Regions from separate parts of the Rahnella sp. Larv3_ips genome, predicted to be linked through region 1. Evidence: predicted binding sites of a transcription regulator. Region 1 holds the regulator's gene; each other region holds the start of a gene.
The links. The regulator LexA, encoded in region 1, represses DNA repair genes until DNA is damaged. The targets are predictions, from matches to a motif close to TNCTGTATGTACATACAGNA.

Region 1 (10,837 bases):
AGGCTGAACGGCGCATAATTCGTCGATTTGGCCGAAGCATGATAAAATCAATGATGGCCGCATGATGTGGCTTATCGACCCCCATCTGCGCTCAGAGAACGTTGCTATGACCCTGAATAATCCGGAAAAATTACTTTCACAAGCTGAAGAACTTTGCCAGCAGCGCAATGTTCGCCTTACCCCGCAGCGGCTGGAAGTACTGCGTCTGATGGCGCAACAACCCGGTGCGATCAGCGCCTATGATTTACTGGATCTGTTGCGTGTCAGCGAGCCACAGGCTAAACCGCCCACCGTTTACCGGGCGCTGGATTTCCTGCTGGAACAGGGCTTTATTCATCGGGTCGAGTCAGCCAACAGTTATGTGCTGTGCCACCATTTCGAAGAGCCGAGCCACACCTCTGCGCTGTTTATCTGCGACCGCTGCGGGCTGGTAACCGAAAAAACCACTGACGGCATCGAAGAACGCTTAGCGAAACTGGCACTGGATTCGGGTTTTGAACTGCGTCATTCCGTGGTCGAAGCGCATGGCTTGTGCGGCGACTGCAAAGTCGTTGAAACCTGCGAAAGCCACGATCACTGCGATCACGATCATTCAATTGTGGTGAAGAAACGCTGACGGGTCGGGTTTAAAGCGGAAGGTCATTAGCGGGTGAAATGTTCAGGTGAAGGATGTTTTGCACAAATTTGTACAGTGAAGCAGTTGGGTACATCCGTGTACCCGTATCCTGAAGCGTTCCGGGTAGGAGCAGCTAAATCTCAGGATACGTCACTGACACGCGAGGGGGAGTCGCGCTTTACCAGTGATATTTGTTGCTTGATTCCCAATCTTTGAGCTCTTTTTCGGCCTGATCTTTCTGATAGCCGTAACGCTCCTGAATCTTCCCTACCAGCTGATCGCGTTTACCTTCAACGACAGTCAGGTCATCATCGGTCAGCTTGCCCCATTTTTCTTTTACTTTGCCTTTAAACTGCTTCCAGTTACCGTCGGCTTGGTCCTTATTCATAAAATATCTCCTGTTACCTTAGGGTTGTGGAGCTGCGGATTACCGCTGCAGCTCGGGCTTAACACTTTAAAGGTTAGTAGAGAATTTCGATTTATCCTGCCATCGGAGGGATAAAAACCATTATTAGGATTATTCCAAAGCACGATATAACGGCAACCCGCGATTACCCACCGTTTGAAAAGCCCGCTAATTCAGTGAACTGACGATGAAAACCAGCTGTCGCGCTGCCAGTAGCGGTGCCATATCCAGCCCAGTGCAATACCACGTAATCCGAGGAACACCGTCAGCGCCAGCCAAAGCGCGTGGTTACCCAATATCGGCAAAGTGAACAGCGTCAGCCCGTACCCCAGCGCAGCAACCGCCATACTGTTACGCATATCCCTTCCGCGCGTGGCGCCGATAAACATCCCGTCGAGCAGGTAACACCACACCGCCACCAGCGGCAGAACAATCTGCCAGCCAAGATAACGATCGGCCAGCTGGCGCAGCTCCGGTAATGACGTCAGCGCATTGATAATCTGTTCACCGGTCAGCGCGTATATCAGTGCAAATGCCAGAGCGACCAGCCCGGCCTGACGGCATGCGGCACGCCAGACATTGAGCAATTTTTCGCGATTGCGGGCACCAAACGCCTCACCTGAATGGGCTTCAATGGCGTAAGCAAAACCGTCGAGCGCAAAAGCGGTGAAGGTCAGAAGATTCATCAACACGGCATTGACCGCCACAATCTGGCTGCCCAGACGCGCACCCAGAATGGTCAGTGAGGCAAAGCACAGCTGAAGAAGCAGTGAGCGCAGCATAATGTCGCGGTTAAGACTTAACAGCCGCCGCAGATCACCGCGCCAGGCAGAGGTTAACAGCGCAGGACTGATGCCCCGGCGCTGCATCACGCGCCAGACCAAAAACAATCCGATAAACAGCGTGAAATATTCTGAGCAGGCCGTGGCCGTGGCGGCACCACGGACATTCCAGCCAAGCCCTATCACCAGCCAAAGATCCAACACGATATTGAGCAGATTACCGGCAATCAGCAGCATTACCGGCCCACGCACGTACTGGATACCAAGCAGCCAACCCAAAATCACCAGATTTGCCAGAGACGCGGGGGCACTGTACCAGCGGATCTCCAGAAAAAGCCGCGCCTGTTCAAGCACAGACTGGCTCCCGCCGACGATGTGAAAAGCGCCTTCCATCAGGGGATGGCGGAAAAGCAAAATCACCACACCGGCGAGCACGGCCAGAAGAAAGGGTTGTACGAACGCGCGGGCCAGCAACAGGTTGTCTTGCGCACCGAGCGCCTGAGCGGTCATGCCGGTGGTACTCATGCGCAGAAAGAGCAGCATCATAAACAGGAAGGTGGTGATCATCGAACCGACCGCAACGCCGCCAAGATAGTCGGGGCTGTCGAGATGACCGATCACTGCCGTATCCACTAACCCCAGCAACGGCACGGTGATATTAGAAAAAATCATCGGTAGCGCGAGCATCCAGAGGGCTTTATCGGTCGGGCTCAAAAAGGTGTGTTTTAGCTTTTGCAGAAGGGAATGTTGTTGCATAGAGAATCTCATGCCGGAGGTTCGGGATATGCCTGTAAATGACATCGCCCCGAGAGGGGCGACGAGATGAAACGTTAAAGCTTAGCGGTATGTCAGAGGCGGCTCACGACCCGCAAATCAAAAACATGACCCTTTGGATCAACAATTTGACCCAGTCATTCGAGTTACATCAAGGCGGCAACTGAACGAACGCCGGGAGCATACGCAAGTATGTGACCAGGGTTCGGGAAGGCAGCCAACGCAGAGATAGCCCGAAGTACGAAGGTTAAATCCAGTCGCCGTTGCGAATGACGCCTACGGCCAACCCTTCAATACTGAAATTCTGCTCACGTAAATCCACCACGATAGGCTGGAACTCGCTGTTTTCCGGCAATAACTGCACCACGCTGCCCTGTTTTTTCAGGCGTTTCACGGTGACTTCATCATCAATACGGGCTACGACAACCTGACCATTACGCACGTCCTGCGTTTTATGAACAGCCAGTAAATCGCCGTCGAGGATACCGATATCACGCATCGACATACCGCTGACACGCAGCAGGAAATCGGCGCTCGGCTTAAACATCGCCGGATCAACCTGATAATGCCCTTCGATATGTTGCTGAGCGAGCAGAGGTTCACCGGCGGCAACGCGGCCGATCAGCGGTAAACCTTCTTCTTCTTCCATCAGCAGACGAATACCGCGTGACGCGCCGGAAACAATCTCGATCACGCCTTTACGTGCCAGCGCTTTCAGATGTTCTTCCGCAGCATTCGGGGAACGGAACCCAAGACGAGCGGCAATCTCCGCGCGGGTTGGTGGCATACCCGTGGTGGAGATATGATCGCGAATCAGGTCATAGACCTCTTGTTGTCTGGTCGTTAAAGCTTTCATTCCGCCCCCTGGTTGTTTATACAGTCTAGCTGTGAGTATATACAGCTAAACGGGCAATGAAAACCTAAGATTGAATAAAAACAGTGCATAAGCACGATTACTGGAAGACAGATTCCAAATCAGAACCATCGCGGCCAAAAGATGCTGACCCAGACAAAAATCGCCAATATGATGGTCAGCAGCACGGCAGCCGAGCCAATATCTTTTGCACGGCCAGAAAGAACGTGGAACTCAGGTCCGATGCGGTCAATCGCACATTCCACGGCGCTGTTGAGCAGTTCGACCACGCAAACCAGCACCACTGAGCCGATAAGTAAGATGCGTTCAATGCTGCTGACATCGAACCAGAAAGAGAGAAAAATTAACGGGATAGCAGCGCTGGCTTCCTGACGAAAGGCAGCTTCATTCTGCCACGCCGCTTTCAGCCCTTTCCATGAGTAACCGGCTGCTTTATAAATTCGGGTAAATCCAGTGACTTGGTTCGCCATTCTGTTACTGATCCTTGAGGGGTTGTCCTTCGGGTGTTTGATGCATTTTAGCGGTTTAATGGTATCTCATCACCACAGATCTCATTTGAGCTTTCTGGTATCCTTGCGGCGAAATGGCTAACAAGAGGCTTCACGTTTTTATGTCAGGTTGGCGTAGACTTTATTACACATTATTGAATTTACCGCTTTCGATGCTGGTAAAGAGCAAAGTCATACCTACAGATCCGGTTACCGAGTTGCACTTAGACCCGACGCGCCCGATCCTGTACGTATTACCTTATAACTCCAAAGCAGATTTGCTGACCCTGCGTGCGCAGTGTCTCGCCCAGAATTTGCCCGATCCCCTGATCCCGCTGGATATCGACGGAACGCTGCTGCCAAGCCACGTGTTTATCGCGGAAGGCCCGCGCGTGTTCTCGTATTACACGCCGAAGCAGGAATCCGTAAAGCTGTTCCATGACTATCTGGACCTGCACCGCAATAACCCGGAATTAGACATTCAGATGTTGCCGGTCTCGGTGATGTTCGGCCGGGCACCAGGCCGTGAAGGTCAGGACACGCCGCATCTGCGCGTGCTGAACGGGATCCAGAAATTCTTCGCCGTATTGTGGCTGGGCCGCGACAGCTTTGTCCGTTTCTCCAATACCGTTTCGTTGCGCTACATGGCGACCGAGCACGGGACGGATAAAACCATCGCACAGAAACTGGCCCGCGTGGCGCGTATGCACTTCTCCCGTCTGCGTCTGGCGGCCGTCGGTCCTCGTCTTCCTGCCCGTCAGGATTTGTTCAATAAGCTGCTGGCCTCTAAAGCCATCGAAAAAGCGATTGAAGACGAAGCGCGTAGCAAGAAAATTTCTCACGAAAAAGCCCAGCAAAACGCTATCGCACTGATGGAAGAAATTGCCGCAAACTTCTCTTATGAAGCCGTGCGCCTTTCTGACCGCGTGCTGAGCTGGACGTGGAACCGCCTGTATAAGGGCATCAACGTCAACAATGCCGAGCGCGTCCGCCAGTTAGCGCAAGACGGACAGGAAATCGTGTATGTGCCCTGCCACCGCAGCCACATGGATTACCTGCTGTTGTCTTACGTGCTTTATCACCAGGGGCTGGTGCCGCCGCACATTGCTGCCGGTATCAATCTGAATTTCTGGCCAGCCGGCCCGATTTTCCGCCGTCTGGGCGCGTTCTTCATTCGCCGTACCTTTAAAGGCAACAAACTGTATTCGACCGTTTTCCGCGAATATCTGGGCGAACTGTTTAGCCGGGGTTACTCGGTGGAATACTTTGTCGAAGGGGGCCGTTCACGCACCGGACGCCTGCTGGAGCCAAAAACAGGTACGCTGGCAATGACCATTCAGGCCATGCTGCGCGGCGGTTCACGTCCGATTACGTTAGTGCCGATTTACATCGGTTACGAGCACGTGATGGAAGTGGGCACTTACGCCAAAGAGTTGCGCGGCGCGACGAAAGAAAAAGAGAGCCTGACCCAGATGCTCAATGGCCTGCGTAAATTGCGCAACCTCGGCCAGGGTTATGTGAACTTCGGCGAGCCGCTGCATCTGACCACTTACCTGAACCAGAACGTACCAACCTGGCGTGAAGCGATCGACCCTATCGAAGCGCAACGTCCGAGCTGGCTGACGCCAACGGTGCAGGATCTGGCTGAGCAGATTATGGTGCGTATCAACAATTCAGCGGCGGCTAACGCCATGAACCTGTGTTGTACCGCGCTGCTGGCATCGCGTCAGCGCTCACTGACCCGCGAACAGCTGACCGAACAGATCGACTGTTATCTGCAATTGCTGCGCAATGTGCCGTATAACGCGGATTCGACCGTGCCTGATCTGACCGCTAATCAGTTGCTCGATCACGCGCTGAACATGAACAAGTTCCAGGTCGAAAAAGATAACATTGGCGACATCATCGTTCTGCCGCGGGAACAGGCCGTGCTGATGACGTATTACCGCAACAACATCCATCATATGCTGGTGTTGCCGTCGCTGATTTCGAGCATTGTGATGCACCATCGTCAGGTTAGCCGCGCGGAATTACTGCGTCAGGTTGAGCTGATTTATCCGATGCTGAAAGCTGAACTGTTTATGCATTTCGACAAAGCCGAACTGCCGCAGGTGCTGGATGTGCTGACGCTTGAGCTGGCACGTCAGCAGATTATTCATCTGGAAGATGATGAGTTATCGCTTAACCCGGCGCGTATCCGCACGCTGCAACTGCTGGCTGCGGGTGTGCGTGAAACGCTGCAACGTTATGCGATCACCTTCTCGCTGCTCACCACGAATCCCAGCATCAACCGTGGTGCGCTGGAAAAAGAGAGCCGGATTATGGCTCAGCGCCTGTCAGTGTTGCACGGCATCAATGCCCCTGAGTTCTTCGATAAAGCCGTCTTCTCGACGCTGGTCGGCACTCTGCGCGCAGAAGGCTATATCAGCGATAGCGGGGATGCGATTCAGGAACAAACGCGTGAGATTTACATCATGCTGAGTGACCTGATGACGCCGGATATCAAACTCACTATCGAGAGCGCCGGTATGCCTTCAGAGCTGCCACAGCCAACGGAACCTCCGGCTGAGCCTAAGATGGATGTGCGCGACACTGACCACTGATCGCCCGCAGTAACGCGATGAATGGCAGAAAACAAAACGCCCGGACTCTGTAAAAGTCCGGGCGTTTTTTTATGCGCGCTCTGCTGGCTGAAAACTTAGAAAGTGAACGCCTGAAGGCTCATCAGAATACCGAGGAACAGCACCAGGCCCACGTAGTTATTCTGGCGGAAGGCCAGAAAACAGGCGTCACGCTCACGTTTAGCAATCAACTTTTGCTGATGGACAAACAGCGCAGCGGCCAGCAGCAGCGACCAGTAGAATGGCGCGCCAAGCTCTGAAAGATGCCCGACAACGGCCATCAGAACCAGCGTCGCCAGTTGCAGCAATCCGATAATCAGCGTGTCAAAACGACCAAAGAGAATTGCCGTGGATTTCACACCGATCTTCACATCATCATCGCGATCAACCATCGCATATTGCGTGTCGTAGGCCACCGTCCAGCAGATATTCGCCAGGAACAATAACCAGCAGCTCAGCGGCAGCGTCTCACTGACGGCGGCGTACCCCATAGGGATCGCCCAGCCAAAAGCCGCACCCAATACAAACTGCGGTAAATGGCTGACACGCTTCATGAACGGATACACCCACGCCAGCGCCAGCCCGGCCAGAGATAACAATATCGTCATGCGGTTAAGCAGCAGAACCAGCAGGAAAGACACCAGCACCAGCCCGACAAACAACATTTTGGCCTGCGTACTGCTGATAGTCCCGCTCGGCAGCGGGCGGTTGGCAGTGCGTTTGACGTGGCCGTCGATTTTGCGATCGGCGTAATCATTCACCACACAGCCGGCGGCGCGCATGAAGAAGACCCCCAGCACAAACACCACGAGAATTTTAGCCGAAGGCATGCCGCCACCGGCCAGCCACAGCGCCCACAACGTCGGCCACAGCAGCAACAGCGAACCGATGGGCTTATCAATACGCATCAGACGGCAATAATCACGCCAGGTACCCTGCGGCATACTTGCGGACACTCTCTGTTCTCCTTGTTGATTAGTTTGGGTCATGTCCCGCTCACTTTGCCCTCTGGGCGGTGAACCGGCGAATCTGGCAGGAAGATTTCCGTCAGCAGCAGCGGTTTATCAGAAAGGCGCAGACGCGAGCGGCGCGCCCACAGATCGCCCTGCTCACTCTGTAACTGCCCGAGATGAATGTAATCACGGGTCAGATTATTGCCGCTAAACAGGTAGCGACCAAGCGGCACGGTGCCGAGATCAACCAGCGCCAAATCCGGCCCGGTCAGTGTCTCTTCGGGGATCACGGTGCGTCCGAGTAACCACGGCTCGGCATCACCGAACAACACAATTTCCCGAACCCAGTAACGGGCGCTTTCCGGGAGTTGCTGCGCTTCACTTTCGCCAAGCTCCGCGCGGGTCACAAAACACTCATTTTGAGGTTTAACGGTGACAGTAACACCCTGTTTTTCAAAGCGACGGGTCATGGATCCCATTTCCATCAGCCAGTCAGCAACATCCGCAGGGACATCTGTCGGGTCGTTAAACCAGTGAATCGGGGGTTGTGCAGGGGAATGGGAATCAGACATCAACGGCTCCGTAATGGAGGTATTCATACCTCCAATGAATTATCTGCCTCGTATTCTAACGCATGAATGCGAGGCAGTAATCGCATCATTTTACTCGCGGCGCAGACGCTCACTGTTGGCCAGGAACAGCGTCACAACCAGAACCAAAATCGCGCAGGCGTAAACCAGCGTGTCATAAGGACTTTTGTGGTCAACAATAATCAGGCGGATAATTGCCGTGATGCCGATATAAATAAAATAGCGCAACGGGAAATGATAGCCCGATGAAAAATACTTGATAATCAGCGCGATAAACTCGAAATAGAGGAAGTAAATGACAATCCCCTCTATCAGAAGATATGACGATGACTGATCGTTATTCACGAACAGTACCATTGCCAGATGATAGGTTTCGCGCCCGATAAAAATCATCAGGATCGCCGCCAGCCCTAATAAGAAAACGTTCAAAATTCGCTGCATGATGACCGATATCATCGTTGCACGTTTTGATCCTGCCATGTGATCTACATCCCACTTTTGTTATTAATACCCGCAGAATACCACAGAGTCCGCACAGTAAAAGCGGCATTAAAAAAGGGTCAGCCAGTTACGGCTAACCCTTTTATTTTGGCGGACTTTAGCGATTTACGACTTTGCTAAAGACTTATGCACGCCAGTTTTTGAAGCGGTTGATCAGACCATTCGTTGAACTGTCATGGCCGGTCACGTCTTTGTCGCCTTCCAGCTCTGGCAGAATACGGTTTGCCAGCTGTTTGCCCAGTTCTACGCCCCATTGGTCGAAGGTGTAGATGTTCAGGATAGCGCCCTGAGTAAAGATTTTGTGCTCGTACATCGCGATCAGCGCACCCAGGCTGTATGGCGTGATTTCACGCAGCAGGATGGAGTTGGTCGGACGGTTACCTTCGAACACTTTAAACGGCGCGACGTGTTTAACGTCTTCCGGTTTTTTACCCTGGTCGGCGAATTCTTTCTCAACCACGTCCAGAGATTTACCGAATGCCAGCGCTTCTGTCTGAGCAAAGAAGTTAGACAGCAGTTTCGCGTGATGATCGCTCAGCGCGTTGTGGCTGACAGCCGGCGCGATGAAGTCACAAGGAATGATTTTGGTACCCTGGTGGATCAGCTGATAGAACGCGTGCTGACCATTGGTACCCGGCTCACCCCAGATGATCGGGCCAGTCTGGTAATCCACCGGGTTGCCGTTACGGTCAACGAATTTACCGTTGGATTCCATGTTGCCTTGCTGGAAGTACGCCGCAAAACGGTGCATGTACTGGTCGTATGGCAGGATGGCTTCGGTTTCAGTGCCGTAGAAATCGTTGTACCAGATACCGATCAGCGCCAGCAGAACCGGCAGGTTTTTCTCTGCAGGGGTATTGGCGAAGTGGTTATCCATCGCGTGAGCACCGCTCAGCAGTTGTTCGAAGTTTTCGAAACCTACAGACAATGCGATAGACAGGCCGATTGCAGACCACAGAGAGTAACGGCCGCCGACCCAGTCCCAGAATTCGAACATGTTGTCGGTGTCGATACCAAACTCACCCACAGCTTTGCCGTTGGTAGACAGCGCCGCGAAGTGTTTCGCCACGTGTTTATCATCGCCCGCCGTTTTCAGGAACCAGTCACGCGCGCTGTGGGCGTTGGTCATGGTTTCTTGCGTGGTGAAGGTTTTTGACGCCACCAGGAACAGCGTGGTTTCCGGCGACAGGTCTTTCAGCGTTTCGGCAATGTGCGTGCCGTCAACGTTGGAGACGAAATGCATATTCAGATGGTTTTTGTAAGGACGCAGCGCTTCGGTCACCATGAACGGGCCGAGGTCAGAACCGCCGATACCGATGTTCACGATGTCAGTGATCGCTTTACCGGTATAGCCTTTCCAGTCGCCACCGATTACGCGCTCGGTGAAGCCTTTGATCTTCGCCAGCACGGCGTTCACTTCCGGCATGACATCTTTGCCATCGACCACAATCGGCGTGTTGCTGCGGTTACGCAGGGCAACGTGCAGAACAGCGCGGTCTTCGGTGCGGTTGATCTTCTCGCCAGAGAACATCGATTTGATTGCACCCTGAAGATCAGTCTCTTTGGCCAGGGCTTGCAGCTTATCCAGAGTTTCTGAAGTGATGCGGTTTTTAGAGAAATCGACCAACATCTGGTCTTCAAAAGTGGCAGAGAACTTCGAGAAACGATCACCATCTTCAGCAAACAGATGGCTAATCTGCACATCTTTCATCGTGTCGAAATGCTGCTGCAGGGCTTGCCAGGCAGCGGTCTGAGTTGGATTGATATTTTTCATAGCAATGCTCTTAGGCTGAGAATAAATATGAGGTAACTGTCCCGATTGTATCCTGAACTTCCCGAGATGAGATGCCTTTTCTTGCGATAGGCCAGATCTGTGGATTCACAATGACAGAGAACAATATTAGATGACAATCGCTCAAAATGTGGCGCGCTAAGCCGTCAGACCGTTGACAGACGCGCCATAACCCGTTATTCCTAAGCACCTAACTTACGCATAGCTTATCCCCGAAATCATTCACGTCGCCGGGGTATGCGTGAGCCAGAAGAGGCGCGTCGCCCAGGCAGTGTACCGGAGGAGCCGAAATCCTACGAAGGTGCATCAGGGGGAGCGGCGCCGAGGTCAGATGCTGACGGCAGGCAGACGATCGACCACAGGGGCTGAATCCTCTGGGTTGTCACCGACATACCCGAAAAAGGGTATTGGCATGGTGGGGCGCTTCTGGGTGTATCGTA
Region 2 (10,837 bases), on a different contig from region 1:
GGCGGAGGTGATCCCGCGGGATTTCAGCACCGCCTGGATACGATCTTTTGCATAGCCCAGTAATTCAGATTCACCGGAAAGCTTACCGTTGCTCAGTAAGAACAGCTCCATGACGCTTCTCCTGACTGTAATAAGAGGAAGATAAAGGGATAAGTGTGCACTTTTCTTCGATAATAAAAGATAACAGACCGACAATCAGCAAGCGTCTGCACAGAATCTCACTGCCTGTATCTCAGGGGCAGCTTTTGTTATGCTGCCGGAATCAACGTTTTAATGTGGGAAACTATGGAATCCTGGTACTTACTCTATTGCAAACGCGGCCAGTTGCTCCGCGCCAAAGAACATCTTGAGCGCCAGCAAGTAAACTGCCTGACGCCCATGATCACCCTGGAAAAGATGGTGCGCGGACGCCGCACGCCTGTCAGCGAACCCATGTTCCCGAACTACATGTTCATCGAGTTTGACCCTGAACGGATCCACACGACGACGATCAGCGCAACGCGTGGTGTCAGCCATTTCATCCGCTTCGGGCCAAAACTGGCGACCGTGCAACCTCAGGTAATCAAACAACTGATGGAACCGCCGACGATTGACATTCGCGATCCTGAAACGCCGTATGAAGGCGATATCGTTTTGATCACTGAAGGGATTTTCGAGGGCATCGAGGCCATTTATACCGAGCCAGACGGCGAAGCCCGTTCGCTGCTGATGCTGAATCTGATTAATCAGCCTGTCCGCCAGAGCATAGACAATACGCATTTCCAGAAACTCTGAGCGCATTTTCTCTGTCTGTGCCCTGCAAAAAAGCACCGTTAAACGGTGCTTTTTTATGTGAAACATTCAGCGCGCTGGCAGGGCAAACATTTTGCGCGCGTTATCATCGGTGATATCCGCCAGCCACTGCGGGTCTTCCCCGCGCCACTGCGCGACCTGATGAACAATGTGCGGTAAAAACGCCGGTTCATTGCGTCGGTTCTTCGGTTTGTTTTCCATATCTCTTGGCAATAAATAGGGCGCATCGGTTTCCAGCATTAAGCGTTCAGCCGGGATCAGCGGCAGCATTTCACGCAACTCCAGCCCGCGCCGCTCATCGCAGACCCACCCCGTAATTCCTATCGACAGGCCGAGAGACAAATACAGTTCAAGTTCATGCCGCGTACCGGTAAAGCAGTGAACGACACCGCCCGGTAAATCCGCAAGCCAGGGCTTGAGTAATGCAGCGAAACGTTCCCCGGCATCGCGACAATGTAAAAACACCGGTAACTGCAACTCGGATGCCAGCGCAAGCTGTGCGGTAAACGCCGATTCCTGCTGCAAGGCAGGCGAAAAATTGCGATTGAAATCCAGTCCGCATTCACCGACTGCCACAACATTCGCTAATCCGGCCAGCTCACGGATGTCAGCTTCCACCTGCGCATTCCATTCACTGGCCTGATGTGGATGCACACCCGCCGTAGACCAGCAGAAATCAGGGTATTCAGCCGCCATTTTCTGCGCCTCACCACTTTCCTGCGCAGACGTACCTGTGATCAACATACCGCTCAGACCGGCGGCTCGCGCTCTTTCCACCACCTGCGGGCGATCTTTATCAAACTGATTACTGGTGAGGTTTATGCCAATTTCAAACATACATTGTCCTGAAACAGAAACCGCCCTGCTGGGCGGTTTCTGTTTTATATCGAAATAATCAAAGAGACTTACTCAGCCTGATCCGGATCGTTCTCTTTATCGACATCAGCGCGACGACGTCCGCCTACGTAGAAACGGGCAAAGAACACGCCGATTTCAAACAGCAGATACATCGGAATAGCCAGCAGCGTCTGAGAGAAGACATCCGGCGGCGTTAACAACATCCCGACCACAAACGCCCCGACCAGCACATACGGACGTTTCTTTTTCAGGTCTTCCGGTGTCGTCACACCACTCCAGCACAGTAAAACGATGGCAATCGGCACTTCAAATGAGACGCCAAACGCCATGAACAACGCCATCACGAAATCGAGATAGTTGTTGATGTCAGTCGCAATCTGCACGCCAGCCGGTGCGGTTTTCGCAAAAAAAGCAAACGCCAGCGGAAACACCACGAAGTAAGCAAAAGCCACACCGAGGTAAAATAATGCAGAACTGGAGAACAATAACGGCATCATCAGACGGCGTTCATGCTTGTACAGCGCGGGAGCAACGAATGCCCACACCTGATACAAAATGAACGGCGCGGAAACAAATACCGAGACAATCATGGTCAGCTTGATTGGCGTAAAGAACGGTGATGCTACGTCAGTAGCAATCATGCTCGCACCCAAAGGCATTTGCTCAATCAACGGTGAAGCCACCAGCTGATAGATGTCATTGGCAAAATAAACCAGACATAAAAACACCACTAAAATACAGACAATGGCGTTCAGTAGACGCTTACGCAGCTCAATCAGATGGCTGATAAGCGGTTGAGTATCTTCAACAGCCATGTTTAGCGCTCGCCTGTCGGTTTAGTGAGTGAAACCGGTGTTTCCGGCGCAGAAGGTTCAGCCACCGGTGCGTCAACGGCAACCGGTTTGGTCACGGGCGCAGAGGCAACGGAAGAGTCAGCGACAGGCGATTGTGCCGCCGCTGCCTGCACTTCAGCCTGTGCTGCCGCAGCATGGGCCGTCTTATTTGAAGCCAGAGCCGCATCCACCGCACTCAGTGGCGCAGCAGCCGGTGCTGAGGCCACGTTGTCAGCCGTGGCCGGCGAAATACCGGCATCATGGTGGGCTTCGGCATCATCGATCACAGGATTGTGGATAGTGTTGCCTTCCGCTTTCGCTTCTTCCATCGCTTTATCGGCAGGATTGAGCCCTGAATTGATAGATTGCTTCATGGATTCAGCCGCTTCTTTCAGCTCATCCATGGAGGCTTTGATTTCCGGCGTGAGATTCTTCAGACCCGCCTCTTCGGCTTTCTTCAGGCTATCCTGCAATTCCTGAAGTTTCAGCTCCTGCGACAGCTCGCTTTGTACTGACGCGGCCATCGCCCGAAGCGTGCGGATCCAGCCTGCTACTGTTCTGACTGCTACAGGTAAACGCTCCGGCCCGAGAACAACCAGGCCAATCACCAATACCAGCAGCAGTTCACTAAATCCAATATCGAACACGGTTTATACCTGCTCTTTGTTTTGGCTCTTGGTGTCTTCTGCTTTAGCGTCCGGCTTGCCCTCGATAGACCTGGCAGCGAAATCAGCATCAGTTGGCGTAATGTCAGCGTCTTTATTTGCTTTTGACTGGCTATCATCTTCACTCATGGCTTTTTTGAAGCCTTTGATGGAAGCCCCCAGATCAGCACCCAGACCACGCAGTTTCTTAGTACCGAACAGCAGTACCACAATCACAACGAGAATCAGGATCTTAGTAATACTAATACCACCCATTATTTTCACCTCAAATAGGAAGGAACGACATTCATTGCCGTCCGCAAACGGCATTCAATTTTAAAACATGTTTTAGCTGGCGCGTCGCCAGCCAATCAGCCAGGAAACCGCGCCCGCGGTCATCAGGCAAGCCGGATAAATCTCGACGTTGCCTAACAGCAAAAGGGTGCCGCTTAATAACAACGTCGCCCCTATCCCCAAAAGATAACGAGACTGACCCTGACGGGAGTTCTGGTTGTGCATTTGGGAGGAAAGCTTTTCGATGTTGTACTGCAACAGCTTGTGCTGTTGCAGGCTCTGATAAACCAGATCGGGTAATTCAGGCAGTTTCTCAACCCAGAATGGCGCGCGCTCTTTCAGTGCGCGGATCATTGCCGGCAGACCTACCTGATCACGTACCCAGCTTTCCAGGAAAGGTTTCGCCGTTGTCCACAAATCCAGCTGCGGATAAAGCTGACGCCCCAGACCTTCTACATACAACAGTGTTTTTTGCAGCAACACCAGTTGAGGCTGGACTTCCATATTAAAGCGGCGCGCGGTATTAAACAGATTTAACAACACGTTACCGAAGGAAATCTCTGCAAGCGGCTTTTCAAAAATCGGCTCGCATACTGTCCGGATAGCAAATTCAAAGTCTTCAACATTGGTATCGCGCGGAACCCAACCGGAATCAACATGCAGTTCAGCCACTTTGCGATAATCGCGATTGAAGAAAGCGATGAAATTTTCAGCCAGATAGCGCTTATCTTCTTTGTTCAACGAACCAACTATGCCGCAATCGATACCTATGTAGCAAGGATCTTCAGGCGTTTCGTAGCTGACGAAAATGTTACCGGGATGCATGTCAGCATGGAAGAAACTGTCGCGAAAAACCTGGGTAAAGAAGACCTGAACACCACGCTCCGCCAGTAATTTCATGTTGGTGCCCTGTTTTTTCAGCGCCTCAACATCCGAAACAGGAATTCCGTAGATGCGTTCCATCACCATCAGACGCTCGCTGCAGTAGTCCGGATACACTTCCGGCACATACAGCATCGGGCTGCCTTCAAAATTACGACGCAGCTGAATGGCATTGGCCGCTTCACGCAGCAGGTTCAGCTCATCAAGCAACGTTTTTTCATATTCGCGAACCACTTCACGCGGACGCAAACGGCGACCATCCGGCAGCAGAAGCGGCACCCAACCGGCAAGGCGCGACATCAGACGGATATCTGCTTTGATGGTCGGTAAAATATCCGGGCGGATCACCTTCAGAACGACAGGTTTGCCATTCTCTTTGAGCACCGCGGTATGCACCTGAGCAATCGAGGCGGAAGCCAGCGGCGTCTGATCAAATTCATCGAACCAGTTTTCCAGCGGGCCGCCCAACGCGGTATCAATTTGCTTACGTGCCAGCGCGCCATCAAAAGGAGGAACGTGATCCTGAAGCAGAGCAAGCTGGTCGGCAATATGAGGCGGGAAAAGATCGCGACGTGTAGACATCATCTGGCCGAACTTGATCCAAACCGGACCTAATTCTTCCAGCGCAAGACGCATACGCTCACCCAGCGGCTTTTCTTTATGACGATTTGGTAACCAGAAAAACAGATAACGGCCCATGCGCAGCGGCAACGTCAAACGGATTTTAGGGATGAGTTCGTCAAGGCCGTAGATGAGAAACATGCGGATAATCAAGTATAAACGTCGCATTTCCCTTGGCGTCACGGTTTGCCCTCCAGTTTTTCGATACGTTTCTCCAGTGTATCCAGCTCGCCTGCCAATGCGGAGACTTCATCACTAAACCACACCACTTCCAGCGGACCGGGAGCCATTTTCCACTCTTCAGTCAGCGTCTGCGCGACGTAGTTTTGCTGATGTTTAAGCCCTTTTTGCAGGAAACGGAAACTGCCCTGCACCGCCTGGCTCACTCCCTGAGCAGCAATATCACCGATATAAGGTGCCAGGAATTCCGCTGGTTCCCACTCGGCCATATCCAGCAACGCAACCAGTTGCTGCACCACAGAAATATCGCCTTCGACCACCAGCTCACCGCTGCGCATGAGTGGCGATAACTGCTGGCGATCGCGCAGCTTATGCAACACGGAGAGTGTTGAGGTGACGGTGCAATCTGCCACGCCATCCCATTGCCCGAGGACATCAATTTTTTGCTCACTGAAGACAAACGTCAGCGGGGTACTCAGTTCCTGCAATTCAACACGCAGAACTTTACCTGCCAGACGCGTCCGCGCCGCCTTCATGCTGCGATCTCTGAAAAGCAGGTAATTAAGCGGCGTCTCGATAGCGGCAGTCAGTAGCGGCGTTAACAACATCGGCATACTCATATCAGAATTTGAAACCCCGGTGCAGCGCCACAATACCCCCGGTGAGATTGTGATAAATCACATTCTCAAAACCGGCGTCGCCCATCATGCCCTTCAGCGTTTCCTGATCGGGGTGCATGCGGATAGATTCAGCGAGATAACGATAGCTTTCGGCATCTTGTGCAACCAGTTCGCCAATGCGCGGCAAAATGTGGAAGGAATAGGTGTCATAGGCTTTGCTCAGCGGTTTCAGCTGAGGTTTGGAGAATTCCAGCACCAGTAAACGGCCACCCGGCTTAAGCACGCGGAACATCGAACGCAACGCTTTCTCTTTTTCGGTCACGTTACGCAAACCGAAAGAAATGGTGATGCAATCGAAGTAATTATCAGGGAAAGGCAGCGCTTCGGCGTTAGCCTGAACGTAGCTGACGTTACCCACAATGCCGAGGTTACGCAGTTTTTCGCGTCCCATTTTCAGCATGGAATCATTGATATCTGCCAGAACAACTTCGCCCGTCTCGCCGACCAGCCGGGAGAACTTCGCGGTCAGATCACCGGTACCGCCTGCCAGATCCAGTACGCGCTGACCACGGCGGACACCGCTGCAATCAATGGTGAAGCGTTTCCAGATACGATGAATACCGAAAGACATCAGGTCATTCATCAGGTCATATTTTGCCGCAACGGAATGGAAGACATCTGCCACCATTCCCTGCTTGTCATCTTTAGCTACCGTGCGAAAACCGAAATGCGTAGTTTCCTGCGTCTGCTTTTCCATTTTATTTGCCTGCTTTTTCAGTCGAACTCTTGGGGAGAAGTGTATCAGAACCCGTTAGAAAGCCCCATCACCGATGCTGATTCAACATATTGCAAAGATTCATCATTTGAATCATAAAATCGGTCAAAACGAGTGCCCGGTGGCTAAGCATGATCACTCATGCGGGTTCAACGTCTGTTCTTCTTGCGCATCAGAAGTCTCGGGCAGAGATGCGGTATCCTCAGGCTCGTTTTCCGCTCTGGCTATCTCAGCCAGAGAGGGGCTAATAGGCCGTTTAACTTCAACGCCCAGCGCGCGAAAACTTTCCACCTGCCCGATGAGATTACCACGCCCTTGCGAGAGTTTATTCATCGCAGAGCGATAACTGCCCTGCGCTTTGTCCAGACTTTGCCCCATCGATTCCATATCGTCGACGAAAAGGCGCAGTTTGTCATACAGGCGCGCCGCGCGATCGGCGATACGTTTTGCGTTCTGGCTTTGATGCTCGTAGCGCCACAAATTGCTGATGGTACGTAATGCCACCAGCAGCGTCGTCGGGCTGACAAGCATAATGTTGTGCCGGAGTGCTTCGCTGATCAATTCGGGCTCCCGGTCGATGGCCAGCAGAAACGCAGGCTCGACGGGGATAAACATCAGGACATAATCGAGGCTGCGCAAGCCGGGAAGCTGCTGATAATCTTTGCGCCCCAGCAAACGGATATGCCCGCGAACCGACGCGATATGCTCGTTGAGCGCCACTTCCCGTTCGCCATCATCTTCACTGTTGAAGTAACGCTCATAAGCCACCAGCGTCATTTTGGCGTCAATCACGACGTCTTTGTTCTGCGGCAAACGCACAACAACGTCAGGCTGCATCCGGCTGTTACTGTCAACCTGCACGCTGACCTGCGTCTGATACTCATGCCCCTCACGCAACCCGGAGGCTTCAAGCACACGGCTGAGAACCACTTCGCCCCAGTTGCCCTGGGTTTTGTTATCGCCTTTCAGCGCTTTGGTCAGATTGACGGCTTCACGCGCCATCTCAACATTCAGCTGCTGCAGATTGCGGATTTCGTGCGCCAGCGTATGCCGTTCCCGCGCTTCCTGACCAAAGCTGTCCTGCACCTGACGGCGGAAACCATCCAGTTGCTCGCGCAACGGCAGCAAAAGTTTATCGAGGCTCTGTTTGTTCTGTTCATCAGCGCGGCGGCCGTTCTGCTCGAAGATGCGGTTCGCGAGATTTTCGAACTGGCTGCTCAGACGCTGCTCGCTGTTGATCAGCAGGCGCTGTTTATCTTCGGCGGCCATGCGGGTTTCATCCAGACGGGTGGAAACCTCACGCAACTCGGCTTCCTGCGCGCTGTTGATTTCACGCTGCGCGCGCAGCTCCTGATTCAATTGTTCGCACTCGTTTTGCCAGTGCGCCAGCAACTGCAATTTTTCCTGACTGGCCGCCTGCAGGCTGTGAAGCTTGCGCAGTTCCAGTTCTGCTTCCCGGATTTGCTGCAATGAGAACTGCCGGTCACTTTTGACCGTTTCGTTTTCTGCTCTCACCTGTTCCAGCGATTGCTCCAGAAGACGGCGCTGAGTCTCGAACTCAGTTTGCTGTTGTTGCTGACGTAAACTGGCCACCAGCCAGCCCACAACTAAGCCGATTAACCCCGCGCCCAGGGCAGTCAGAATGCTGATATCCACACGTTTTCCCTCTTCAAATCATCTGCGGTCACGGTAATAGCAGGCTGTATGGATGTCCAGTCTATTTTCTGTTGCATCGCGCCTTTGCGGGATGCCTTCCAGAATGGAATTTCTCTGCATTTCCCCCCTTGCGACGGCCAAAGGCAGAGCGCAGGATTTACAACCAGCGGCTCAGCCATTGGATACCAAACGCACCCGGCGCAAGAATGCCGAAGGCCCAGATCAACGCCGAGCTGACGTTGGCAATCTGGAAATACTTTTGTGGCATACCGCAAATTCCGGCGACCAGTGGAACCACGGCGCGAAGCGGGCCAAAGAAACGGCCGATGAATGCACCCGGCATGCCCCATTTATCAAAAAAGGCATGGCCGCGAACTAACATTTGCGGATGGCGGGAGAATGGCCAGAAATTACCAACGCGATCCTGGTAATGGGAACCGACCCAGTAGGAGAGCCAGTCGCCGAAGAACGCCCCGGCTGCCGCTGCCGCCCAAATGGGCCAGAAAGGAATGCCGGTTTCGCCAATCAGTGCGCCGAGCCCGAGCAAAATGAAGGTTGCCGGAAGCAGCAATGACAGGAAAGCGAGCGACTCACCGAACGCCAGAAAGAAAACAATCGGCGCAGCCCATACCTGATGAGCGCGGATGAAAGTGGTGGTGTAATCAAGAATGTCGTTAACAGTCAAAAATGCAGTTCCTTTTTTCATGAAAGCGGAGACGGAATGAAAGACAGTATTCCAGATTCACTATTAACATGACCTTAACAGATCACCGGCAATGGGCAAAAAAATGGGCCGCCAGAGGCAGCCCATCAGGGTGATATCTTGTTTGAGAACGGTAAAATCAGACCAGGCGGCGGGCGGCTTCTACCACGATCTTAACCGCGTGGCTTTCTGTCTTTTTCATGGTTTCTGCATCAGGAATTTCCTGCTGCGTACGGTTCACAATGACACCGGCAACCATACCTGCACGCAGGCCCTGGCTTGCACACATGGTCAGCAGGGTGGCAGATTCCATTTCATAGTTCATGACGCCCATTTCCTGCCACTCTTTCATCGATTCTTTAAAGCGACGAACCACGCGGCCAGAGTAAGTATCATAACGCTCCTGGCCCGGGTAGAAGGTGTCAGAAGACGCGGTCACGCCGATGTGAGTTTGTGCACCCACGGATTCAGCCGCAGCAACCAGCGCAGTGGTACAGGCGAAATCGGCCACTGCCGGGAATTCCATCGGTGCAAAGTGCAGGCTCGCGCCATCAAGGCGAACGGCGGCGGTGGTGACCAGCACATCGCCCACACTGATGTGTGGCTGGATGGCACCGGTAGTACCGACGCGCAGGAAGGTACGGATGCCGAGCTGTGCCAGTTCCTCAACCGCGATAGAGGTGGAAGGACCCCCGATACCGGTTGAGCAGACAATCACAGATTTGCCGTCAAGCTCAGCGCGCCATGAGGTAAATTCGCGGTGGGAAGCCAGGCGAACCGGGTTCTCCATCAGTTTGGCAATCTTCTCAACGCGCTCAGGGTCGCCGGGTACAATCGCCAGCGTCGCGCCGTTTAAATCTTTTTTGGCCAGGCCAAGATGGAAAACTTCAGGCTGAGACATAACAAACTCCTCTGTGTGTAAGGTCATAAATTGGCAGGAGGAACACCCGGCAACTGTACTGAACATTGTGACGTTATTTCGTGATGGCCGTCACTATGATGTAACAACAAGAATAACGCATACATTTAATTTGTGATGACAGTCACAAATAACAGCGCAAAAGACGAATTTTTAAACGGTCTGTTTTCGTGGCAGGCATAAAAAAGCAGGCATTGCCTTATAACAAGGCTCTGCCTGCCGGGTGCGGGTTAACCTGTCAGGCAGGAACAGAATCTGCCGCAGCGCTGCGTGACCAGATCCGGTGTTTCGCTAAGTTTTTCACAAAGGCTTTCAGCAAGGCACCTTCCGCTTTTTCGCCTTCAATGATCCCCTCTTCCGCCACATCATCTTTAAGCCCCAGCAATGATTTGAAGCGTCGCGCATCACCGCTCAGGCCAATAACTTTCAGATGCTTATAGGCTTCAAGGACGTAATGCCGCGCATCCCCACTCATCAGCAATGCGTCGATATGCCCGTGCGGCACAATCACTGCGTCAACCGTGATCGACGGCGAACCGGCAAACGTGGCATCAATCGGCAATGTCGAACCATCATCGGCCGTGACCGTGCCTAAATGGCTGGCCAGCAGTTTAGGGTGAACGCCAACGGCCTGAAGCGCCTGCAAGGTTTCCAGCACATCCGCTGCATTGACACCGTCACCTAATAACAGCGCAACCTGGCGCCCTTTGATCACGCCTTTGCCACTGGCATACAGGCTGAGAGAAGGATCGCTTTCCAGACCATTTACCGGTTTTGGCGGTTTGATTTTCAGCGTGTCCGGCGAAAGCGTAATGCCGACATTTTTCGCCACTTGTTGGGCCAGAGACTGATCGACGCGGGCCAGTAAATCAACAACACGTTCGCGGATGTAAGGCCGCACAACTTTGGATAACTCAAACGAGAAAGCGCCTGCGATATGCTCCTGCTCCACCGGCGTCTGACTTAGCCAGAACAGGCGCGGCTGCGCATAAAACTCGGCAAACGATTCACTGCGCTGGCGGACTTTTTCCGCATCAATGCGTTCAGGATAGCTTTCAAA
Region 3 (10,837 bases), on a different contig from region 1:
TCCGCAGACAGTGCGATCACGCAGCCGTCATTGTTGGAAAGCACCACGACGGGTCTGCCTTGCAGATCGGGCCGCCAGGCCACTTCGCAGCTCGCGTAAAACGAGTTCACATCAGCGAGTGCGTACATTGCGATGCATCATGCTGATAACAGTTGTCACCACGCCGACAATCTCGACTTCTCGGTCCTCATTCAGAGGGATCGGCGCATAAGCCGGATTTTCAGCGCGCAGATGAGGAAAAGGATGAAGCATCAGCCTTTTGACGGTGAATTCCCCATCGAGGCTGGCCACAACAATATCATTGTGGGCAGGCTTGAGGCTGAAATCGACCAGCAGCATGGAACCATCGATAATCGCCGCGTCCCGCATAGAATCCCCGGACACCTTAAGCACATACGTAGAGGAAGGATGGGCGATCAGATGTGCCACCAGATCGATCCCTTTCTCCACATAGTCGGCAGCCGGGCTGGGGAAACCTGCTGAAATATTGTTTAAATACAAAGGAATATTCGTTTTTTGCTGCCGCGTGGCTATCTTGTAAAGCATCATAAGGGGTTCTCACATCAATTACTGTGTTTATATACAGTATAGTTGATGAGATTTTCAGATCAATGCTCCCGGCGTGGATAAACCCCCGCTCCTCTCGTTCGCAAGACTATCAGCTTGATCTCACTAAAAAGATAATCAGCGCCTTTTTCGCATAGCAACGCTTTCCGCACCCTGCTCTGGCAGACGCCATGTAGTCTCAGCCATGCGTGCCCGGCATGACGTTATTGTCAGCTGAACGCCCTATTCATGAACTCAGTTCATAGAGTCTATCCGTTTACACGCCATTATTTATTAATGGATTAACGCTACTCTTCATTCATCACCGCGATATGTCATCGCCTGTGATTCACCTAAATCGTGAGGAACTGAACAATGCAAAAACGCTATCTCGGTAATTCAGGGCTTGAAGTCTCAGCGCTCGGCCTGGGGTGTATGGGGTTGAGCCACGGCTACGGCCCGGCGACAGATACCCGCGAGGCTGTCGCGTTAATCCGTGCCGCCGTTGAGCGCGGCGTGACATTTTTTGATACCGCCGAAGTGTATGGCCCTTATCTGAATGAAGATGTCGTCGGGGAAGCCTTAAAACCGTTTCGCGACCGGGTCGTTATTGCAACCAAGTTTGGCTTCACCTTTGGCGACGATAATAAACAGCAGAATTTAAACAGCCGCCCGGAGCATATTCGTCAGGCGGTTGAAGGTTCACTGCGTCGGTTGAAAACGGATGTTATCGATCTGCTTTATCAGCACCGTGTCGATCCTGACGTACCGATTGAAGAGGTGGCTGGGGCGGTAAAAGACCTGATTGCCGAAGGGAAAGTGAAGCATTTCGGGTTGTCCGAAGCGGGTGTTGAAACCATTCGCCGGGCTCATGCGGTTCAGCCGGTGACGGCACTGCAAAGTGAATACTCCATGTGGTGGCGTCAGCCTGAGCAAGAGATTTTACCGACGCTTGAAGAACTGGGCATTGGCTTCGTGCCGTTCAGCCCGTTAGGGAAAGGCTTTTTGACCGGGGCCATCAAAACGGGTACCACCTTTGGCGAGGATGATTTCCGCAGCATAGTGCCACGTTTTGCCGCTGAAGCGCTTGAGGCCAATGAACACCTGACGGTCTTGCTGTCCGGACTGGCGGCAGAAAAACACGTTACCTCCGCGCAAATTGCACTGGCCTGGTTACTGGCGCAAAAACCGTGGATTGTTCCTATCCCCGGCACCACTAAGCTGCATCGTCTGGAAGAGAACATGGCCGCAGCCGACGTGGTGCTCTCACCGGATGATTTGCAAAAAATCTCGCAGGCTCTGGACTCGGTCAACATTACCGGCGAGCGCTATCCGGCGGCATTGCAGGCGCGGGTCGGGCGTTAAGCCATCTGACCGGCGGTTTCTCGCAGATTCCGCCGGTCATTCATTCTTTGTAACGCAGCGCATCAATCATCAGTGCGAAAGCCGGTGGGTGCTGCTTGCGGCTCGGGTAATACAGGTAATAGCCCGGGAATGACGGGCACCATTCGTCGAGGATCTGGATCAGGGCTCCCGATTTAACCGCTTCTGCCACCAAATCTTCCGGCACACAGGCAATACCAAATCCGGACAACACGGCATCAATTCTTTCAGCCAGATGATTGAAAATCAGCTGCCCTTCGACCCTCACGCGCAACGGCTTGCCCTCTTTTTCAAACTCCCAGTGATATATGCCTCCGGCAGTAGGCAGCCGCATGTTAATACACCGGTGATCCTGCAATTCATGCGGCGTACGCGGGGTGCCGTAATCGCTGAAATACGACGGTGCGCCGACCACCACCATGCGCATGTCTCCCCCCATTTTGACCGCCACCATGTCCTTATCCACACTCTCGCCCAGACGAACCCCGGCATCGAACCGGCCATCGACGATATTTACGAAGCCGTTATCGACCACCAGTTCGACATTAATTTCCGGGTATTCCCACAAGAACGGTTTTAGCTTTGGCCACAGCAGAGTTTGGGCGGCATGTTCACCCGCAGAAATCCTGATATTGCCGGACGGGGCGCGGTTGCTCTGAAGAAGGGTGTCAAGTTCCTGCTCAAGATCGGCAAGGCGTGGCTCAAGACAGGCAATAATGCTCTCTCCCGCTTCCGTCGGGGCGACGCTGCGGGTGGTACGGGTGAGAAGACGAAGGTTTAACCGCTCTTCCAGCCCTTTAATCGCATGGCTTAACGCTGACTGCGAGACGCCCAGTTTACCCGCTGCTTTGGTAAAACTTCTCTCTCTGGCAACGACCAGAAAGACCTGAAGCTCATTGAAGTTTTCTTTTAGCATGGCGTATTCCTTAAAAAGCATGGCGGCAGAAGGTGGCACTCATGAAGTCAGTTCATGAACGCAGACAGTTTACCCCCGCAGGGCGATGTTATGCTTGTTTTTTATGAGGATTTTCGTGGGTTTACCCACAGAGGCCGGGTGAGCGCGAAAAAGCATTGCCGTGATGCCGCGCCCGTAATAATGAAAAAATACATTTGAAATTAGAATATATGAATTAAAAACAATTGATGGCATAAATACTTATTAGCTTATTTCCGCCAGCCTGGAAAATCATTATGAAATAACGCCCTCCGGAATAACGAATTAACTCCGCCCGGCTAATAACAGCCTGAATAAAAAGGTATGCTACTCGTCCATTCAGATAACGAGGCGGGATCGCTTCACATAATTAAGGTTTTTATGACTCCTCATATTACCCACGATGTCATTGAACATATCGCCCCGCGGGAAGTGATTATGCAGGCATGGAATGCGGTGGTGGCAGGCCTGCAATATTGCACTCAGGATACCGCCAGAGCGCGCTGGGCGCGACAAAGCTGGTTTGGAAAACACATGGAGTCGTCACCGGAACTTCTGGCCAGGCTGACGTTATTACAGAACTTCGTTAATTCAACCAAGCCATTGACGATTGCTTTTGATCCCCTTGCCAATATTCCCACCGCGATTGCGTATACTTATTCCCGGCGTCTCGATGATCCTTTACGTGTTCCCGCCATTTATTTAACCAGGAAATTCTGTACCGCACAGACCAATGACCGGGTGAAATATCTGATGAAAAACCGGAATAACAACGGCGTGCAGATTATTGCGTTGGCACACGAGCTTTCTCATCTGGTGATTGGCACCAACCGGAAAACGGGCAACTACTCTGCCGAGAAATATGCCCACGAGGCAAAAAACTTACGCGATAAAGATCCGCAATACGCGTTACATAACGCGGACAATTATGGTTTCTGTATAGAGATGTGTTCCTGATCCGATCCCGGTGTCAGTGCGCGTCGCCCGCCTGCCCACGCAAAAACGCCCTGACAGCGGGAAACCGCGATCAGGGCGTTATCGTCAGGTCATCAGGCCGCTTTGACGGCGCGTACCTTTTTGGTTTTTACCGCTTCTTCCGGCTGTTCTTCCATTTGCGCGTCTTCGGTATGCTCGTCTTGTGCATCAGCCTCTTCCGTCACGTCTGATTGAGCTGCGACGTTCGCCGGGGCACTTTCCGTTTCAGGCAGTTTACTGGTGCGCAGGATGTGCTGAACGGCGTCTTTCTGCTCGGCGAGGTGCATGGCGATGGTTTCCGCCAGCGCTTCGTCGATTTCAATATTGCTCTGTAACAGCCAGTCAGTAAAAGTATCTGCCATGTCGAGCATTTTGTCGTAGGCGTCTGCTTCTTTCTTATTGGCAAATGTCATTTTTTCTTCACCTTTTCTGACCACCACAAATTTTGTTTCAACAGCCATGATTTCACTCCTTATACTGTAATTATGTACAGTATATCAACAATGGGTAACGCTGACATCATACATTTAAATTTTTGATGCGTATTTTTAATGGCGCGCATTATACGGCGGGATCAATGAAAGAGGTTTTCAGCGGGAGAAAAAGCGGCTATCGGAATAAGAAACAGAGGCTGAGCAACCTCTGACGCCCGTGGGCTGGCGTCAGAGGTTTATCGGAAAGAGACGATCAACCCGGAATTAAAACGTCTCCCAGGAACCTTCATCACCTTTGTCCAGCGGAGAATTCATGCGGTGAGACAGCAGCGCCGATCTTTTCAACGGCGGCGTCTGACGCACCGGTGTGTTCACTCCCGCCGCACTGACTTTAAAGATGCTGATGGACTCCGCCAGACGCTCGGCCTGCTCGTTCAGGGAATACGCCGCCGACGAGGCTTCCTGCACTAACGCGGCGTTCTGCTGCGTCACTTCGTCCATTTGGGTGATGGCTTTGTTGATCTCTTCGATCCCCGTGCTTTGCTCATGGCTGGCGATAGAGATTTCACCGACGATATCCGTCACGTTCTTCACGCTGGACACCACTTCCGCCATGGTGGCACCGGCTTTCGCCACCAGTTGCGTGCCGTTATCGACTTTCGACACAGAATCGTCGATCAGCACTTTGATCTCTTTTGCCGCAGAGGCAGAGCGCTGCGCGAGGTTGCGAACTTCCGAGGCCACCACCGCAAATCCACGCCCCTGCTCACCCGCGCGGGCGGCTTCTACCGCGGCGTTCAGCGCCAGAATGTTGGTCTGGAAAGCGATGCCGTCAATCACAGAAATGATATCGACAATTTTGCGTGAGGAAACGTTAATGCCTTCCATCGTGCTGACCACCTGCCCGACCACTTCCCCGCCTTCGACGGCAACACGCGACGCCTTCGCGGCAAGCTGATTCGCCTGACGCGCGTTGTCGGCGTTCTGTTTCACGGTGGCGGTCATTTCTTCCATGGCCGACGCGGTTTCTTCCAGCGAGCTGGCCTGCTGTTCGGTGCGGGAAGAGAGATCCAGGTTACCCGCTGCAATCTGACTGGACGCACTGCTGATGGCCTGCGTACCCGAACGCACTTCGGTGACGATCCTGAGCAGGTTTTCATTCATATTTTTCAGCCCCTGCATCAGCTGGCCGGTTTCATCGGTGGAGGTCACGCGGATGTCCGTGGTCAGATCCCCGGCGGCGACACTTTCCGCCACCTGCACCGCCGTGCCCAGCGGGCGGGTAATGGAACGGGTGAGGAAATAGCCCATGATCATCGCCAGCAGAACGGCGATGACGGAGAAGATAAGCGTCAGCTGAATGGCCGTTGCGCCCTCTGCGACGGCCTGTTTGCCTTCGGCACGCAGTTGTTGGTCCTGTGAATTCGCGAACGCGTTCGCCAGGTCTAAGAACGCATTTTGCGAGGTGGTCAGTTTACGCAACACGTATTCGTTGGCGCCGTCCACATCCCCGGCGCGGGTCAGTGCGATCAGCTCCTGCTTGGCGGTTTCGAACGTTTCACCGGCCTTTTGCAACACCTGAATTTTTTGTTTCCCGGTCACCGTGCTCTGGATCGCGGCAATTTTATTCATTGAGGAATTCGTTTCCTGAGTTGCGCTATCAAGCTGCAAATAACGATTTTTATTTTGCTCAGGGTTTTTAATATCAATAACAATGCCGCGCAGGAATTTAATCTGTGAATTGACGCTGTCACGAACATCAAAAGCCAGACGCACTTTGACATAGCGATCGCCGATAATTTGTTCTACGGCGTCGTTAATGCTGCTTATTTTGGTGATGGCGGTAACGCTGACGATGATTAATAACAAAACAACCAGACCGAAGGCGGCGCCCAGACGAGCGCCTACCTTCATATTGCTGATAAAATTGAACATTTTTTCCCTTATTTCCTGACTATAAAAAACAAATACCATCAAAAATAATTCAAAATATTGACGATTTCATAGCGAAACTACTTTCGAATATCTTATTTAATTCAGAGGGGTTATCGGTAGAAATAAGGGGAACTTTAGGCGCACAGCAGAATGGAAAGTGTAAAAAGAGGTGAATGAATTTATAACGTTACTGAACAAAGCGGGGTCACATCCTCCCCTGCAAAGAGGGAGGATGTGTGAGGAGGATTAAGGTCAGAGAATAACGCTGGCAAACCTCTCTTCCAGCCAGCCGACGCGCATTTCAGGCACCGAGCCCAGCAGTTCGCGGGTGTATTCATCCAGCGGTTCAACCAGCGTCGACGCCACCGGCCCCTGACGCACAATCACGCCCTCTTTCAGAACCGCCACTTCATCGGCGATTTCACGCACCACCTGTAAATCATGCGTGATGAATAAATAGGCGATGCCGGTGTCCTGCTGAATGCGACGCAGCAGCGCCAGCACGTCGCGCGCGACCAGCGGATCGAGCGCCGATGTCGGTTCATCGCACACAATCAGTTTTGGCTCTGCCGCCAGCGCCCGCGCAATGCAAACGCGCTGCTTCTGCCCGCCGGAGAGTGCGGCCGGAAAACGTTCTGCCAGTTCAGCGTGCAGGCCGACCTGCGCCAGCAGCTCCCTGACGCGGGCATCGCGCTGGCTGCGGTTGAGATCGGAAAAACAGCTCAGCACGCGGGCGATCTGGCTGCCGACGCGTTCTTTCGGATTCAGTGCGGTGTCGGGGATCTGATGAATCATCTGCACGTCACGCAGTTGCAGGCGGCTGCGCTGACGCAAATTCGCAGGCAGACGATCCTGCCCCAGGCTCACCTCTCCGGACTCCGGGCTGAGCAGGCCGCAAATGACCTTGCCGAGCGTCGATTTCCCCGAACCGGATTCGCCGATCACCGCCAGCGTGCGCCCGCGCGGCAAACGCAGCGACACACTGCGCAATACCGGCTGCGCATGATAACGGGCGCTGATGTTGTTTATCGTCAGGGCCGCCGGTGCGTCGCCGGTTTGCGGCGTTTTCACCTCTCCCTGCGCATGAAGAAGCCGCCGGGTGTAATCCTGCTGCGGTTGCGTCAGCAACTGAGGAGTGGGCGCCTGTTCGACGGTTTTACCCTGTTGCAGCACCATGATCTGATCGCTTAACTGCGCCACCACCGCCAGATCGTGACTGATGTAAATCGCCGCCACGCCGGAAAGGCGGATCACGTCGCGGATGGCTTTCAGCACGCCGAGCTGCGTGGTGACGTCCAGCGCGGTCGTCGGCTCATCGAAAATCAGCAATTCGGGGCCTGCGCACAGCGCCATCGCAATCATCGCGCGTTGCAACTGGCCGCCCGACACCTGATGCGGATAGCGCTGATAAAACTGTTGCGGCTCAGGCAAACCGAGCAATTCAAACAGCTCCAGGGCTTTTGCCTGCGCCTGCCGGCGATCCGCCACCTTATGTTTGAGCGCAGCTTCAATCACCTGCTCGCCCAGCGTGATCGCCGGGTTAAACGCCGCCCCGGCAGACTGCGCCACGTAGGCAATATGCCGCCCGCGAACCTGACGTAAACGGCGATCGGAAAGCGTGGTCAGCTCCTGACCGTTGAACAAAATGCTGCCGGATTCGATGCGCATCCCCTGACGACAATGGCCGAGAATTGCCAGCCCGATGGTCGATTTCCCGGCACCGGATTCACCAATCAGCCCCAGCACTTCGCCACGATTTACGGTGAACGATACATTATCCACCAGCGTGCGCGGATTTTTTCCCTGTGAAACCACGCGTAAATTGTCGACGCTCAGTAAATTCCCGCTCATGCTTTTCTCCCCCAGACGCGCGTGGTGCCGCTCATCAGCCAGTCCGCCACGGCGTTCACCGCGAGTGCCAGCACGGCAATCGCACCGCCCGGCACCAGTGCCGCCCAGACGCCGAACAAGATGCCGTCTTTGTTATCACGCGCCAGCCCGCCCCAGTCTGCGGTCGGTGGCTGGATGCCTAAACCGAGGAACGAGAGCGCCGAGAGAAACAGCAAAATAAAGATGAAACGCAGGCCGAATTCGGCGATCAGCGTCTGCAACGCGTTGGGTAAAATCACGTGCCAGAGGATCCAGCCGAGGCTTTCACCGCGCAGCCGCGCCACGTCAACAAACTCCATCACGCCGATATCCACCGCTAAGGACCGTGCCACCCGCAGCACGCGGGTAGATTCCAGCAGGCCGAGCACCAGCGTCAGCACCAGAATGGTTTTTGGCAGCACCGCGAGCACGATCAGCGCCAGAATAAGCGTGGGTATCGCCATCACAATATCGTTACAGCGTGAAATCACCTGATCCAGCCAGCCACCGCGCAGACCGGCAATAAAGCCTAAGGTGCAGCCGACGGCGAAAGCCACCAGCGTCGCCAGTGCAGTCACGCCGAGAGAAACGCGCGTTCCCCAGATGAGGCGCGAAAGCAGATCGCGGCCAAGATTATCGGTGCCCAGAATGGCCTCCGGCCCCGGCAAATCCCACGACATACCGAGAGTCTGATCCGGCGCATGGGGTGCCAGCCATGGCGCAAAAATAGCGATGAGAATAAAGAGGCTCAGCACCAGCAGGCCAAGAGCGGAGGCGGGTCTGAGTGAAGCGAAAGCGGGCATTGCAGCAATTCCTAAGATTTAACGGTTGTGGCGCAAACGCGGATTGGCAACCAGGGCCATCACATCCGCCAGCAAATTCAACAGGATATAAATCCCGGCCAGCAACAACGCACAGTCCTGCATCACAGGAATATCGCGTTTACTGATGCTGTCGACCATGTACTGTCCCAGCCCCGGATACACAAACACGTTCTCGACAATCACCACGCCGACCATCAGATAAGCCAGATTGATTGCCACGACGTTAATGATCGGGCCGATCGCGTTGGGCAGAACGTGACGCCACAGAATGCGCGACGGCGACAGCCCCTTCAGCAGCGCGGTGTCCACGTAGGCAGAACTTTGCGCGGCGATCAGCGCGGCGCGGGTCATGTTGCTCATGTGCCCGAGGATCGCCAGCACCAGCGTGGCGCACGGCAGGGAAATCGCCGACAGTTTTGCCGCCAGCGGCATGTCCGCCGTGATGCTGCTGTTGCTCGGCGCCCACGCCAGCGTGATGGCGAAAATCAGGATCAACAGATAACCGGAGAAGAATTCCGGCAGCGCAACGGTGGCGCGGGTGATGGCGTTGAGCAGGGTATCTACCCAGCTGCCGTGAAAGCGCACCGAGATAAAGCCAATCAGCAGGGCCAGAGGTACAGCGATGGCCGCGGTGCAGCCCGCCAGAAACAGCGTATTGCCAAGGCGGGTAAACAACGGGCCGCTGATGGCTTCGCGGGTGGAGAAACTGGTGCCGAAATCGCCGTGCAGAATGCCAAACAGCCAGCTCAGATAACGGCTGACAGCCGGTTTATCCAGCCCCAGTTGCAGGTTCAGTTCACGAATGGCATCCGGCGTGGCGCTCTGGCCGAGGATCGCCGTGGCGGCGTTACCCGGTAACAACTGCACACCGGCGAAAATCAGCACCGACACCGCGAGGACAATCAGTACGCCGTAAAACAGGCGTACCAGCACCATGCTCAGCAGGCCGGAACGGGAGTGCGAAAAACGGCCCGCAGGCCGTTGTGTCACTTTTTGAGAGGACAAATCTGACATTATTTTACCCGGTTCAGCTTTCGATCCAGACTTTCTCTGCCGCACGGTTGCCACTGAGTGGCATCCCCGGCACAGAGGTGAACCCTTTGATTTTGGTGGAACACCCGTCCAGCGCATCGGCGTACAGCGGAATGATTTCGCTGCCTTCATCCACCAGCATGACCTGAATGTCGTGGTAAATCTGCTTGCGGCGCGCTTCGTCCGGCTCACCGCGCGCGGCTTTGACCATCGCATCAAAGGCCGGTACGTGCCACGCCGATTCATTCCACGAAGACTGGCTGGTGAATACCAGTGAAAGCAGTGCATCCGCGGTCGGACGGTTTGCCCAGTTCGACGACACAAAGGCTTTCTTCTGCCAGATATCATTCCAGAACGCATCGTCCGGCACGCGCACCACATTCAGGTTAATGCCCGCTTTGGCCGCTGACTGCTGATAAAGCTGACCGGCATCGACGGCACCGGGGAAACCGGCATCCGCCACGTTGAGGGTCAGCGGGCCGCTGAAGCCGGATTTTTTCCAGTGGAACTGCGCTTTTTCAGGATCGTACGGACGCTGCGGAATGTCTTTGGCGAAGTAGCGGTTCGACGGGAAGATCGGGTTGTCGTTCGCCACGCTGGCGTAACCGCCTAGCACGGTATCGATAATTTGCTGACGGTCAATGGCGTATTTCAGCGCCAGACGGCCATCGACGTTATCAAAGGGTGCCAGATTCGACAGGCCAGGGAAGGTATAAATCATACTGTCTTTGGCGCGCACCAGTTTCAGGTTCGGCATCCGTTCGATACGGCTGACAATACGCGGGTTCACGCGGTTGATCAGCTGCGCAGAGCCGCTGACCAGCGCCGCCACGCGCGCGGTTGAGTCGTTCATCGCCAGCGTTTCGACAGAATCGACGTGGCCGCGTTCGCTGTTCCAGTAGTTC

Region 2: a site for LexA is predicted at 8,198-8,217, ahead of rmuC (DNA recombination protein RmuC). Genes of this name have one in related genera too.
Region 3: a site for LexA is predicted at 4,314-4,333, ahead of ED901_RS17090 (YebG family protein). Genes of this name have one in related genera too.

The regions. Positions count from the first base shown of each region.
Region 1 covers NZ_MJIB01000003.1:509,809-520,645, forward strand. Annotated here, with positions in the region: gene ED901_RS02350 (ROK family transcriptional regulator) at 1-7, shown strand, start outside; gene zur (zinc uptake transcriptional repressor Zur) at 107-616, shown strand; gene ED901_RS02360 (CsbD family protein) at 795-1,004, opposite strand; gene dinF (MATE family efflux transporter DinF) at 1,196-2,560, opposite strand; gene lexA (transcriptional repressor LexA) at 2,826-3,434, opposite strand; gene ED901_RS02375 (diacylglycerol kinase) at 3,554-3,922, opposite strand; gene plsB (glycerol-3-phosphate 1-O-acyltransferase PlsB) at 4,063-6,543, shown strand; gene ubiA (4-hydroxybenzoate octaprenyltransferase) at 6,639-7,505, opposite strand; gene ubiC (chorismate lyase) at 7,547-8,086, opposite strand; gene psiE (phosphate-starvation-inducible protein PsiE) at 8,177-8,584, opposite strand; gene pgi (glucose-6-phosphate isomerase) at 8,730-10,379, opposite strand; lysine riboswitch at 10,640-10,831, shown strand.
Region 2 covers NZ_MJIB01000013.1:123,751-134,587, reverse strand. Annotated here, with positions in the region: gene pepE (dipeptidase PepE) at 1-111, opposite strand, end outside; gene rfaH (transcription/translation regulatory transformer protein RfaH) at 286-774, shown strand; gene tatD (3'-5' ssDNA/RNA exonuclease TatD) at 841-1,629, opposite strand; gene tatC (Sec-independent protein translocase subunit TatC) at 1,698-2,465, opposite strand; gene tatB (Sec-independent protein translocase protein TatB) at 2,468-3,130, opposite strand; gene tatA (twin-arginine translocase TatA/TatE family subunit) at 3,134-3,403, opposite strand; gene ubiB (ubiquinone biosynthesis regulatory protein kinase UbiB) at 3,476-5,107, opposite strand; gene ED901_RS16460 (SCP2 domain-containing protein) at 5,104-5,712, opposite strand; gene ubiE (bifunctional demethylmenaquinone methyltransferase/2-methoxy-6-polyprenyl-1,4-benzoquinol methylase UbiE) at 5,726-6,481, opposite strand; gene rmuC (DNA recombination protein RmuC) at 6,635-8,155, opposite strand; gene ED901_RS16445 (DedA family protein) at 8,313-8,861, opposite strand; gene udp (uridine phosphorylase) at 8,998-9,759, opposite strand; gene katE (catalase HPII) at 10,016-10,837, opposite strand, start outside.
Region 3 covers NZ_MJIB01000014.1:83,429-94,265, reverse strand. Annotated here, with positions in the region: gene umuC (translesion error-prone DNA polymerase V subunit UmuC) at 1-128, opposite strand, end outside; gene umuD (translesion error-prone DNA polymerase V autoproteolytic subunit) at 112-549, opposite strand; gene ED901_RS17105 (aldo/keto reductase) at 922-1,911, shown strand; gene ED901_RS17100 (LysR family transcriptional regulator) at 1,952-2,845, opposite strand; gene ED901_RS17095 (M35 family metallo-endopeptidase) at 3,188-3,820, shown strand; gene ED901_RS17090 (YebG family protein) at 3,913-4,299, opposite strand; gene ED901_RS17085 (methyl-accepting chemotaxis protein) at 4,537-6,207, opposite strand; gene ED901_RS17080 (ABC transporter ATP-binding protein) at 6,460-8,058, opposite strand; gene ED901_RS17075 (ABC transporter permease) at 8,055-8,879, opposite strand; gene ED901_RS17070 (ABC transporter permease) at 8,898-9,836, opposite strand; gene ED901_RS17065 (ABC transporter substrate-binding protein) at 9,928-10,837, opposite strand, start outside.